Regions from separate parts of the Pseudoalteromonas ardens genome, predicted to be linked through region 2. Evidence: predicted binding sites of a transcription regulator. Region 2 holds the regulator's gene; each other region holds the start of a gene.
What was found. The regulator FliA, encoded in region 2, starts transcription of late flagellar genes. The targets are predictions, from matches to a motif close to CTAAAGNTNNNNNNNNNNNNGCCGATA.
Positions count from the first base shown of each region.

Region 1: QNM19_RS24335 (DUF5610 domain-containing protein) is a predicted target of FliA. The motif match lies at 2,089-2,115, and genes of this name have one in related genera.
Region 3: QNM19_RS08205 (VC2046/SO_2500 family protein) is a predicted target of FliA. The motif match lies at 1,183-1,209, and genes of this name have one in related genera.

Region 1 covers NZ_JASJUV010000014.1:53,365-56,642, reverse strand. The annotation lists partial or broken gene QNM19_RS24345 (RNA-binding protein) at 1-64, shown strand, start outside; gene murI (glutamate racemase) at 48-848, opposite strand; gene QNM19_RS24335 (DUF5610 domain-containing protein) at 946-2,058, opposite strand; gene trmA (tRNA (uridine(54)-C5)-methyltransferase TrmA) at 2,218-3,278, shown strand, end outside.
Region 2 covers NZ_JASJUV010000006.1:236,846-240,123, forward strand. The annotation lists gene QNM19_RS18300 (protein phosphatase CheZ) at 1-630, opposite strand, end outside; gene cheY (chemotaxis response regulator CheY) at 650-1,033, opposite strand; gene QNM19_RS18310 (RNA polymerase sigma factor FliA) at 1,077-1,811, opposite strand; gene QNM19_RS18315 (MinD/ParA family ATP-binding protein) at 1,814-2,674, opposite strand; gene flhF (flagellar biosynthesis protein FlhF) at 2,667-3,278, opposite strand, start outside.
Region 3 covers NZ_JASJUV010000002.1:734,808-738,085, forward strand. The annotation lists gene QNM19_RS08200 (YchJ family protein) at 1-349, shown strand, start outside; gene QNM19_RS08205 (VC2046/SO_2500 family protein) at 627-1,148, opposite strand; tRNA gene QNM19_RS08210 (tRNA-Tyr) at 1,261-1,345, shown strand; tRNA gene QNM19_RS08215 (tRNA-Tyr) at 1,368-1,452, shown strand; tRNA gene QNM19_RS08220 (tRNA-Tyr) at 1,476-1,560, shown strand; gene QNM19_RS08225 (M48 family metallopeptidase) at 1,737-2,417, opposite strand; gene QNM19_RS08230 (ion channel) at 2,490-3,278, shown strand, end outside.

The sequences.
Region 1 (3,278 bases), on a different contig from region 2:
TACGTTAAAAGTCAGAGAAGCAAAACAAAAACAAGCGTCACTGACCACTAACGATCAAGGCTGATCAATTTGATTTCTGGTCTATCAATATTATGCGCCTGGGTTGCCGTCGCGTACCAATTCGTTACCCCTGGCTCAACGCCAATGCACTGAGCTGCCATCCCTGGTTCTTCAGTCATGCCCCCTTGCGCCAATAAAGACGCAACACGCCTGGCAATTGCAGCGCCTGAATCAATCAGGGTCATCGACTCAGAAATGGCCTCACTCAAAGGTTTCGCAATAATAGGAAAGTGCGTACACCCCAAAACTAAGAGATCCAATCCTGCGGCGAGTTCAAGTTGTTTGATCTCAGCGACAAGCAGCTCACGGTCAATCTCACCGGACCAATAAAACTGTTCAGCCAGCTCAACCAATTTAGTCGACTGATACAAGTCAACCTGGCATTCGTTAGCGAATTGCGTAATAAGTTGCTGGGTGTAAGTATTTCCGGACGTTGCTGGCGTCGCCAGTAAGCCAATATGTCGACTACGACTGGCTATGGCTGCGGGCTTGATAGCTGGTACAACTCCAACAATCGGGATAGAGGTTAACTGACGCGTAGATTCCAATGCATAAGTTGAAGCGGTGTTGCATGCAATCACTATGATATCGACCGCATGCAACTCGCGATCGAGCCACTTGATCAGGGCAGCCAAACGCTGCTGAATAGTCTGCTGGGACTGCAAGCCATAAGGCAGCAGCACGTTGTCCATCACATAGCTATAATCGGCATGAGGCAGTACCGCACGAATGTGCTCAAGCACGCTGGTTCCACCGATACCAGAATCAAAAACGAGAATGTGTGGCACATGCGCTCCTTATTTACAGTTCGCGCGCAGTGTGCCACGGTCAGGGTTTAAAATAAATACTTGTGTCAGCTCAAACTGAATGGGTTCGGACGCGCTATTATACCTGCTGGTCTTGCTTCTCAGCTTGACGTGATTCCAGGGCGCTGAAGAAGCCTTCAGCATAATCCAAAAACTCATTCAGACGTGCCTGGCCTTCGTTGATCCACGCCATAATATCCGGTAACTGAGCTTCTATACCCAGTCCTTTCGCCTCATCATGGATCCCTTCCAAACGCTGATCCAATGGCTGTAATGCTTTTTCCAGATCTTTCATCGGATTACTTTGCTGATACTGAGCTATCGCTGCCGAGGTTTTAGTCTGGCGCAAGTCCATGGTGAAGTTGACGATTTGCTCACTGTTAATGCCCAGCTCCTGCACTTTGGCAAAGGCATCGTCGTAATCACCGGCAAAAAAGGTGTCGCTGACATCACGGATATCTTTCATCATGTCATTGATGGCAGCCTGCTCATCTTCATTCAGATCCCCATTCACACTGATAGAAAAGCTAAGTTCACGACTGCTCTGCTCACCATAAGCAAATCCTTCACCATCGCCATTGCGCGCGTAACTGGCCGCTTTAGACTGACTCATCGCATCACTGAATGAAATCACCACTTCATCGCCTTCTGCTGTGGTAAAGGCGTATTCAGCCTGATTCGATAAGCTGGCAAACTGAGCGGCACTAACAGAGACTTGCTGAGGCTTTGGATCAAACAACTCTTTTTCAAATTCGTCCAGACCGTTAAAAATGCCTTCTCGGGACTTTTCTATCCCATCTTCAATTTCATCATTGAATAAACCGGTGCCTTTTAACTCTTCAGACGCTTCATCAATCCCCATCTGCACGCCCTTGCGTGCTTGATCAAGCATACTCTTGAGTGTGTCGTCGTCTTCCCCTGCGGCCTTGGCTTTCTTCACAGCCCCCTGTACAAACCCCAGTACATTTTTGACAATTTCCTCAAAATCAAACAACGGCTTGTCTTTTTCTTCTTTTTTCTCAATGCCCAGCGCCTGCGCCAGTTTATCATCGAGCATTTTTGCCGCCGCCTGGGATTTGTTTCCGTGGTAACTATCCGTATTAATTGACATATTAGGGATAAGCGATTTAGCTTTACCCGCGTTATGCTGCATCGCCGGATTCAACAGCTGATTCAACTGTCCGATTTTCATGTCTGCTCTCCGCTTTACTTGATAGTTGGTTATCGGCCAAAACGCCATAAGCTTAAGTCTATTGTACAATAAAAGAGCAAAAAGTTTTGCTCTGTGCTGGACAAATCGAAAGTGCATCCTAAAATAGCGCCTCTTTGCATTAACTATGGTGGTTTTAATATGGCGGTGATCACGATTGACACTTCGACCTACGAGCAACAGTTGAAAGAAAAACAGCAGCGGATCAGTGCGCAATTTGCCCGCTTCGATGCGCCACAGCTGGAAGTGTACGACTCCCCCAAAAGCCACTATCGTCAGCGTTGTGAATTCAGAGTCTGGCATGACGGTGACGATCTGTTCCACATCATGTTCGACCAACAAACCAAAGAGAAGATCCGGGTGGATCAGTTTGATCCAGGTGCGCCTTTGGTCAACGAAATGATGCAGGTGATGATGGATAAACTACGTCACAACGAGATCCTGCGCCGTAAGCTGTTTCAGATTGACTATCTCACCACACTCAGTGGAGAAGTACTGATCAGCCTGCTTTACCACAGAGCACTGGACGATACCTGGCAAGAAGCTATGCAAGCGCTACGTCACGAGCTACAGCAGAGTTATAAAGTCGACTTTATCGGCCGAGCCAGAAAACAAAAAGTGGTATTTGGCGATGACTTTGTGACTGAACGGCTGACTGTTAATGACAAACAGTACACCTATCAGCAAGTCGAAAACAGCTTTACTCAACCCAATGCAGCAGTGAACGAAAAGATGCTGGCCTGGGCACAAGACCTGTGCGCACCACTGCAAAACGATTTACTTGAACTGTATTGTGGCAATGGCAACTTTTCCATCGCCCTGGCGGGCCAATTTAATCGGGTATTGGCCACTGAAATTTCTAAATCTTCTGTACACTCAGCGCAGTACAATATCGCAGCCAATGAGGTAGATAACCTTGATATCATTCGTATGTCGAGTGAAGAATTTACCGCAGCGATGAAGGGCGAAAAACAGTTCTCACGCCTCAAAGGGATAGATCTACACAGTTACAACTGCCAAACCATTCTGGTAGACCCGCCACGCGCAGGCATGGATGAATTAACCTGTAAACTGGTCAGCCAATACGACAACATCATCTATATTTCCTGCAACCCGGACACGCTGGAACGTGATTTGGAATTGCTGTGTGAAACGCATCAGGTGTCGCGTATCGCTATCTTCGATCAGTTCCCTTACACCCA
Region 2 (3,278 bases):
CTGGGCTGCAGTTTGTTGACTTTCATCTGCGCTGCCGAATACGGTCAACAAGTGAATTAGGCTGTCTTCAACTTCACGAACCAACTCAATGACACGCCGGATAACCTGTCCGGTTAAATCTTGATAATCTTGTGCCATCAACACATTGGTCATCAGATTTTGTAATTCATCTGTACGGCCTTTTGACGACTGCATAAAACTGTCAAGATCGTGGCACAAGGATTTGAACTCTCCAAGCTGGATATCCCGGCTCATTAATCTGTCCCAGGTGGGCTTAATTTCAGAGAGTTCATCGGCTAGTTCTTGGGCTAAGGGAAGACTTGCTTCTACGGCATCCATGGTTTTATTGGCAGCGCTTTCGGTCATCTCCATGACGTAATTAAGGCGCTGCTTGGCATCTGGAATGGCTTCTGTCGTGAGATCAGATAAACGGGTATCTAACTCAAAGTTCTTCAACGACTCATGAAGTTGTCGAGTTAGCTTGCCCACTTCAGCAAAAAGCTCTGATTGTTCTTTATTGGTGGCCTCAATTAATATCTCATCAGCCTTTTCCTGCTCACCTTGTTCAAGGTATTCAACGAGCAGTTTAGCCTGTTCCAGAGTTATCTGTGGCACAGAAGATGTTGACATAAGCCTACCCTTTTCAATACTAGCCTAAACGTTCGAACACTTTTTCTAGTTTGGTTTTCAGGGTGCCTGCCGTAAACGGTTTAACGATATAACCATTAACTCCAGCCTGGGCAGCAGCAACGATTTGTTCTTTTTTCGCTTCCGCTGTAACCATGAGTACTGGGATGTGTTTAAGCTTATCATCAGCACGAATTGCACGAAGCAAATCGATACCTTGCATGCCTGGCATATTCCAGTCAGTTACGACGAAGTCGAATTCCTGATTTTGCAACATTGGAAGTGCCGTACTGCCATCATCAGCCTCTTGAACATTGGTAAAGCCTAAGTCTCTTAGCAGGTTTTTGATTATTCTTCTCATCGTAGAAAAATCATCAACCACGAGAATTTTCATGTTCTTATCCAAAACTTCCTCCGGTGAGGTTTGAACCTATATTGTAAAACTAACTCTAATTGATCCAGTCATTGATCTTTGCACGAAGCTTGATCATTGCTTGACCGTGAATCTGACTCACTCGAGATTCGCTGACCTCTAAGATCGCACCAATCTCTTTTAAATTCATCTCATCGTTATAATACAAAGACAACACCAAAGCATCGCGCTCAGGTAAAGTCTTGATCGCATTGACTAACGATTCGTTAAAGCGCTCATTTTTAACATTATTGAATGGTTTGTCTAGCGCAAAATCGTTGCCTGCGGGAGAAATTACGTCTTCATCTACCCCCAAGTCTTCGATGCCGATCACTTTACTTGCATTGACATCATGTAAAATATGATGGTACTCATCTAGCGTAATATCAAGTTTTTCAGCGATTTCAGTATCTTTTGGTTCCCGTCCAAGCTGTGCTTCTAGCTCAGCAATGGCCTCTGCAACCATGCGACCGTTTTTGTGTACCGAGCGGGGCGCCCAGTCACCACGGCGGATCTCGTCAATCATTGCGCCACGAATTCGAATTCCTGCAAAGGTTTCAAAGCTCGCCCCTTTGCTCGCGTCAAAATTTTTGCAGGCTTCTATCAGTCCAATCATACCTGACTGGACTAAATCATCGAGCTGAACACTGGCTGGTAATCTGGCTAACAAATGACAGGCCACCTTTTTCACTAAAGGCGTATGACGTTCCACCACCTTATGCAGGTGGTCTGTCGTTTTATATCCCGCCATGCGGTTGACCGGTGAAGCCATCTTTAACCGTTTACCAATTGCTCAATAAAGAATTCCAAATGACCTGAAGGTTGGTGGGGAATGGGCCACTTGACAGCTTTGCTTGCCAGGCCTCTAAATGCCACAGCAGCAGGTGAATTAGGATAAAGCTCAACGATGGTTTTTTGACGGCGTGAAGACTTACGCATATTTTCGTCAAATGGGATCGTTGCAACCAGCTCTAAAGCGACATCTAAAAATCGGTCTGTAACCTTGGACAACTTTGCAAATAACTCCTGCCCTTCTCTTAAGCTCCGCACCATATTGGCCACAATTTTGAATTTGTAGACGCCATGTTCACGGCTTAATACTTTGATAAGCGCATACGCATCGGTAATAGAAGTCGGCTCGTCACACACTACAACCAGTACATCCTGGGCAGCTCGGGAGAAGCTCAGCACCATGTCTGAAATGCCAGCCGCCGTATCGACGATTAAAATATCAAATTCGCTGCTAAGCTCACTGAAGGCACGGATCAGGCCAGCGTGCTCGGCAGGCGTTAATTCGACCATGTTTTGTGAACCTGACGTTGCAGGCACGATACGGATCCCAGCCGGACCCTCAACTAAGATTTCGTCTAGCTCGCATTCGCCAGATAATACATGAGATAAATTCTTCTCGACCCTCAAGCCTAGCATGACATCACAGTTAGCCAGACCTAAGTCAGCATCAAGCACCAAGACCCGATTACCCTGCTGTCCTAATGCGATGGCAGTGTTGAGGGATACATTGGTTTTACCTACTCCACCTTTACCACCAGTCACTGCGATTACTTTTACACTGTGGTTATTTTTTTGGTTCATTCTCCGCAGGCCACTTGCTTGATCTAAAACTGTATTAATCATACATTCCTACTGTCTGGGACGCCACTGGTACACGTCGCGAATGTTGTGCTTTTGTTCTCTTTAAATACAATTGCTCAGCCTTTTTGACTAACTTCTGAGCGTTTGCCACGCGAATGTCCTCAGGCACTCGCTGACCATTGGTAAGATACCCTATTGGCAGACGATTTTGAATCGCTATGCTAATTATCTCACCTAAACTTAGACTTTCATCAAGTTTTGTAAAAATACAACCACTTAAATTGACTTTTTTGAAGTGGTTTACGGTTTCTTGCAGTACATGCATCTGAGCAGTCGCACTTAATACCAGGTAGCTGCGAATGTCAACACGGCTACTGCGCATCAGGGTGTTTAACTGCTCCGTCAGACGCAAGTCACGCTGACTCATCCCCGCCGTGTCTATTAATATTAGACGCTTATTGCGTAAATGATAAAGAACCTCTGCAAGTTCATTGGCATCTTTTACTTGCTTAACAGGACAGCCGATGATCCGACCATAGGTTGCCAGTTGCTCGTAAGCACCGATACGATAGGTATCCGTTGTGATCAGTGCTACATTATCGGCACCATATTTCTGTGCGCCCAGCGCTGCCAATTTTGCAACTGT
Region 3 (3,278 bases), on a different contig from region 2:
TGCTTATTGCCTCAAAGACACAGGGTACATACATCGTACTTATGCACAATCTAAACGTGCAGAAAATAGTGAGGCCAGTATCAGTGCATTTGCCGAGCATGCGACCTTTGTTGGCTTGGAAGTCATTCAATGCAGTGAGTCTCCAGAACATCAGTTTGTGGAGTTTAAGGCAACATACCTGGATGGCAGTACGTGCATCACTATGCACGAACGGTCTCGTTTTTTAAGAGAAGACGACCAATGGCGTTATCTTGATGGAGAACTGTTTGCCTGTCCTGAGAAAAAAATTAGCAGGAATGATCCTTGTCCCTGCCAAAGTGGGAAGAAGTTCAAAAAGTGTCACGGCTAGCTTGGCAGGCCAGATAATCTGGATTATTGAATATGCAATAATCCAGTGTTAGATAGACGACCTTCTCCCATTCGTTGCTCCCAATATTTTGTACTCTGCAACCAAATTAAGGCCGCAAAGCGACTTCATAGCCTAAGAAGCGGCCTGACAAAATCCAAAAGAAAGACTCGACCAAACGAAAACATCATTCTAAAAAGCTTATGATGTTTGCGCGCATCAACTTGCTCGCCAAACATTAACTCCCCGCTTAGTTTTTTCAAACTCACTATGGAGTTTGTTAAACTGCGACCTGCAACATAGATTGCATTTCACCACCTGCTATCTGATCATAGAAGCCCGCGGCATCTATATCGGGGTTATCAACAAGCATTTGCGGATTTTTGGTATTTTCGAGCTTCTGTCTTACCGCAGGCTCCAAATTATCAACGATATGCAGCGGAATGTGTTTTTTGTCGTTACGTACCGCAAAGGGCTCTGGTTGCAAACATTCTTTGAGACGAAGACTGGTCAGGTCGCCCCCCTGAGCCAGAAACCCATTGTTCTGACCAATCAGCATATCAAATTGTTCTGGGGCAAGTGGCTTTTGCGGACCAAGCTGCAACGCCTTTTTAAGCGCCTCTTCTGATTTATCCGCTTCCTGTGGAGACGTATGCGGCAGGTCAAACTGGCTAAAATCTAATGCGTCCTGAGACAATAAAGATAGCAGCAAGCCAAAGTCGCCGCGTCTTGCTTCATGAACACTGTGATTGAGTGCACTGCCCAGCTGAGCCTCTTTGCACAAAATGCCATCTATCTGCATGTAAAATCGCCACAATTTATCAAATATGAAAATTTATCGGCATTTTTTCAATTTTCTTTAGGACATTTCTTTACTTCACTAAAAACTTTGATATTATCAGCGCCCATGTTGAGGAGGGGTTCCCGAGCGGCCAAAGGGATCAGACTGTAAATCTGACGGCACTGCCTTCGCTGGTTCGAATCCAGCCCCCTCCACCACATCACAATTTGTATTCTCTTAGGAGGGGTTCCCGAGCGGCCAAAGGGATCAGACTGTAAATCTGACGGCACTGCCTTCGCTGGTTCGAATCCAGCCCCCTCCACCACTTTACAATTTGTTTTTCTCTTAGGAGGGGTTCCCGAGCGGCCAAAGGGATCAGACTGTAAATCTGACGGCACTGCCTTCGCTGGTTCGAATCCAGCCCCCTCCACCACTTTCCTAACGCAGTATTGCACCCCTTTATTTATCCATGCAAGCATGTCCAGACAAGCATATAAGGCTGAATTACGGACCGGTGTTTTTTATTGAAGTGACGGCACGAAAGCAAGCTTCAGGCTGCCTATCTCAAAACCATCCCCATCAGTGTCACTGTATAGATCCAGCCTCGCGCTATGGCTTTTCAATCTGTAACCCAACTCCATATTGCCTCAGGTATGCCTGCGCTTCCTGGTATCTGGGATAATGACGTGCCACTATCTGCCAAAAAGCCTGATTATGTGCCATCACATGACAGTGTGCCAGCTCATGCACAACAACATAATCTATAACCCACTTAGGCGCACCAACCAACAAGCTGTTAAGCGCCAGCGTGCCATTTGAAGACAAGCTGCCCCAGCGGCGTTTATACTCCCGTATTTTTAATTCCTGATACTGACTGTTCATCAGGACCGAATACTCAGCCAGTACCGGTGTTACATAGCTAAGCAGTATCTGGTTTAAGAGCTTAAATAGGGCTTTGCGCGCACCCTCTGTACCTGGTTGCGCCCGGGTTTTGAGACCAATGCATTTAGCGTCATGATCAATATAAGAACGACGCTGCGACAGCGCCAGCTGATATCGTTCACCAAATATCTGAATTTCATACCGACGAAAAGGTGACTGGATCTGTTGCTGCTGGGCAGACACTGCGCGCTTTTTATCCTCTACCCAGCTCGACTTGCTTTTCAGCCAGGCCTCCAGCCATTGCCGGTCAATACCCTGCGGTGCAAACACCTTCACGCCATCCGCTGTGACTTTTATCGCAACACTCTGTCTGCGCTTGCTGATACTTAATTGATAATCGAATGACATAGATACAATTTTTTATTTACCCTGAAAAAATGCTGCTACCCTTACTAATAGGAAGGATTAAACTGGCGTAACATGAATAACAAACCACTTTGCCAATATGAATCTCCAGACGGCCATAAATGCCAGGAAATAGACATGGGTTCAGGCTATTGCTTCTGGCATGATAGCAAATTTGACAAAAGCGGTCTGGAGTTAACACAAAAGCTGGAACGGTATGCAAAACGGGGTGGCCTTTTGCAGGGGTTAGAGTTAAAACGTGCCAACCTGGAAGGTCTTAACCTGGTTAAATTTGGTAACCATGAAGGGTATGACCTGTCATACAGCAACTTCTATCGTGCCAACCTGCAAGGTGCTCATCTGTTCAACAGCACCATCAAAAATGCATCGTTAATGAAAGCGGACTTGCGCGATGCTAACCTTCATTGCTGCAAGCTCGAAAACACCAATCTGCTTGGTATGAAACTTGATAAAACCCGTATCGATAACCTCTATCTTGGCGGCAAATTATTACAGGAAAAGCAAGCTAGTGAAGCACTAAAAGAACAAGATTTAGATGAAGCCAACGATTTGTTCTTACAATCAGAAGAAATCTATCGCTTATTGAGAAAAGGCGCAGAACAGCAAGGTCTGTTTGAAATGGCTGGCAAGTATACCTACAGCGAGCTGCGTATGCGTCATGCGCAATACCCTAAATTATCCAAACGCCGGTTGGTATCCTCTTTTGTTGATATGCTTTGCGGCTACGGCGAAAAGCCCGAAAATGTGATCCGCTTCAGCTTAGGTATGATAGTCGCCTGCGCAATATGCTACTTTATATTCGGGATAAATTATAACGACGGGCTGATCCAGTTTTCCAGTCAA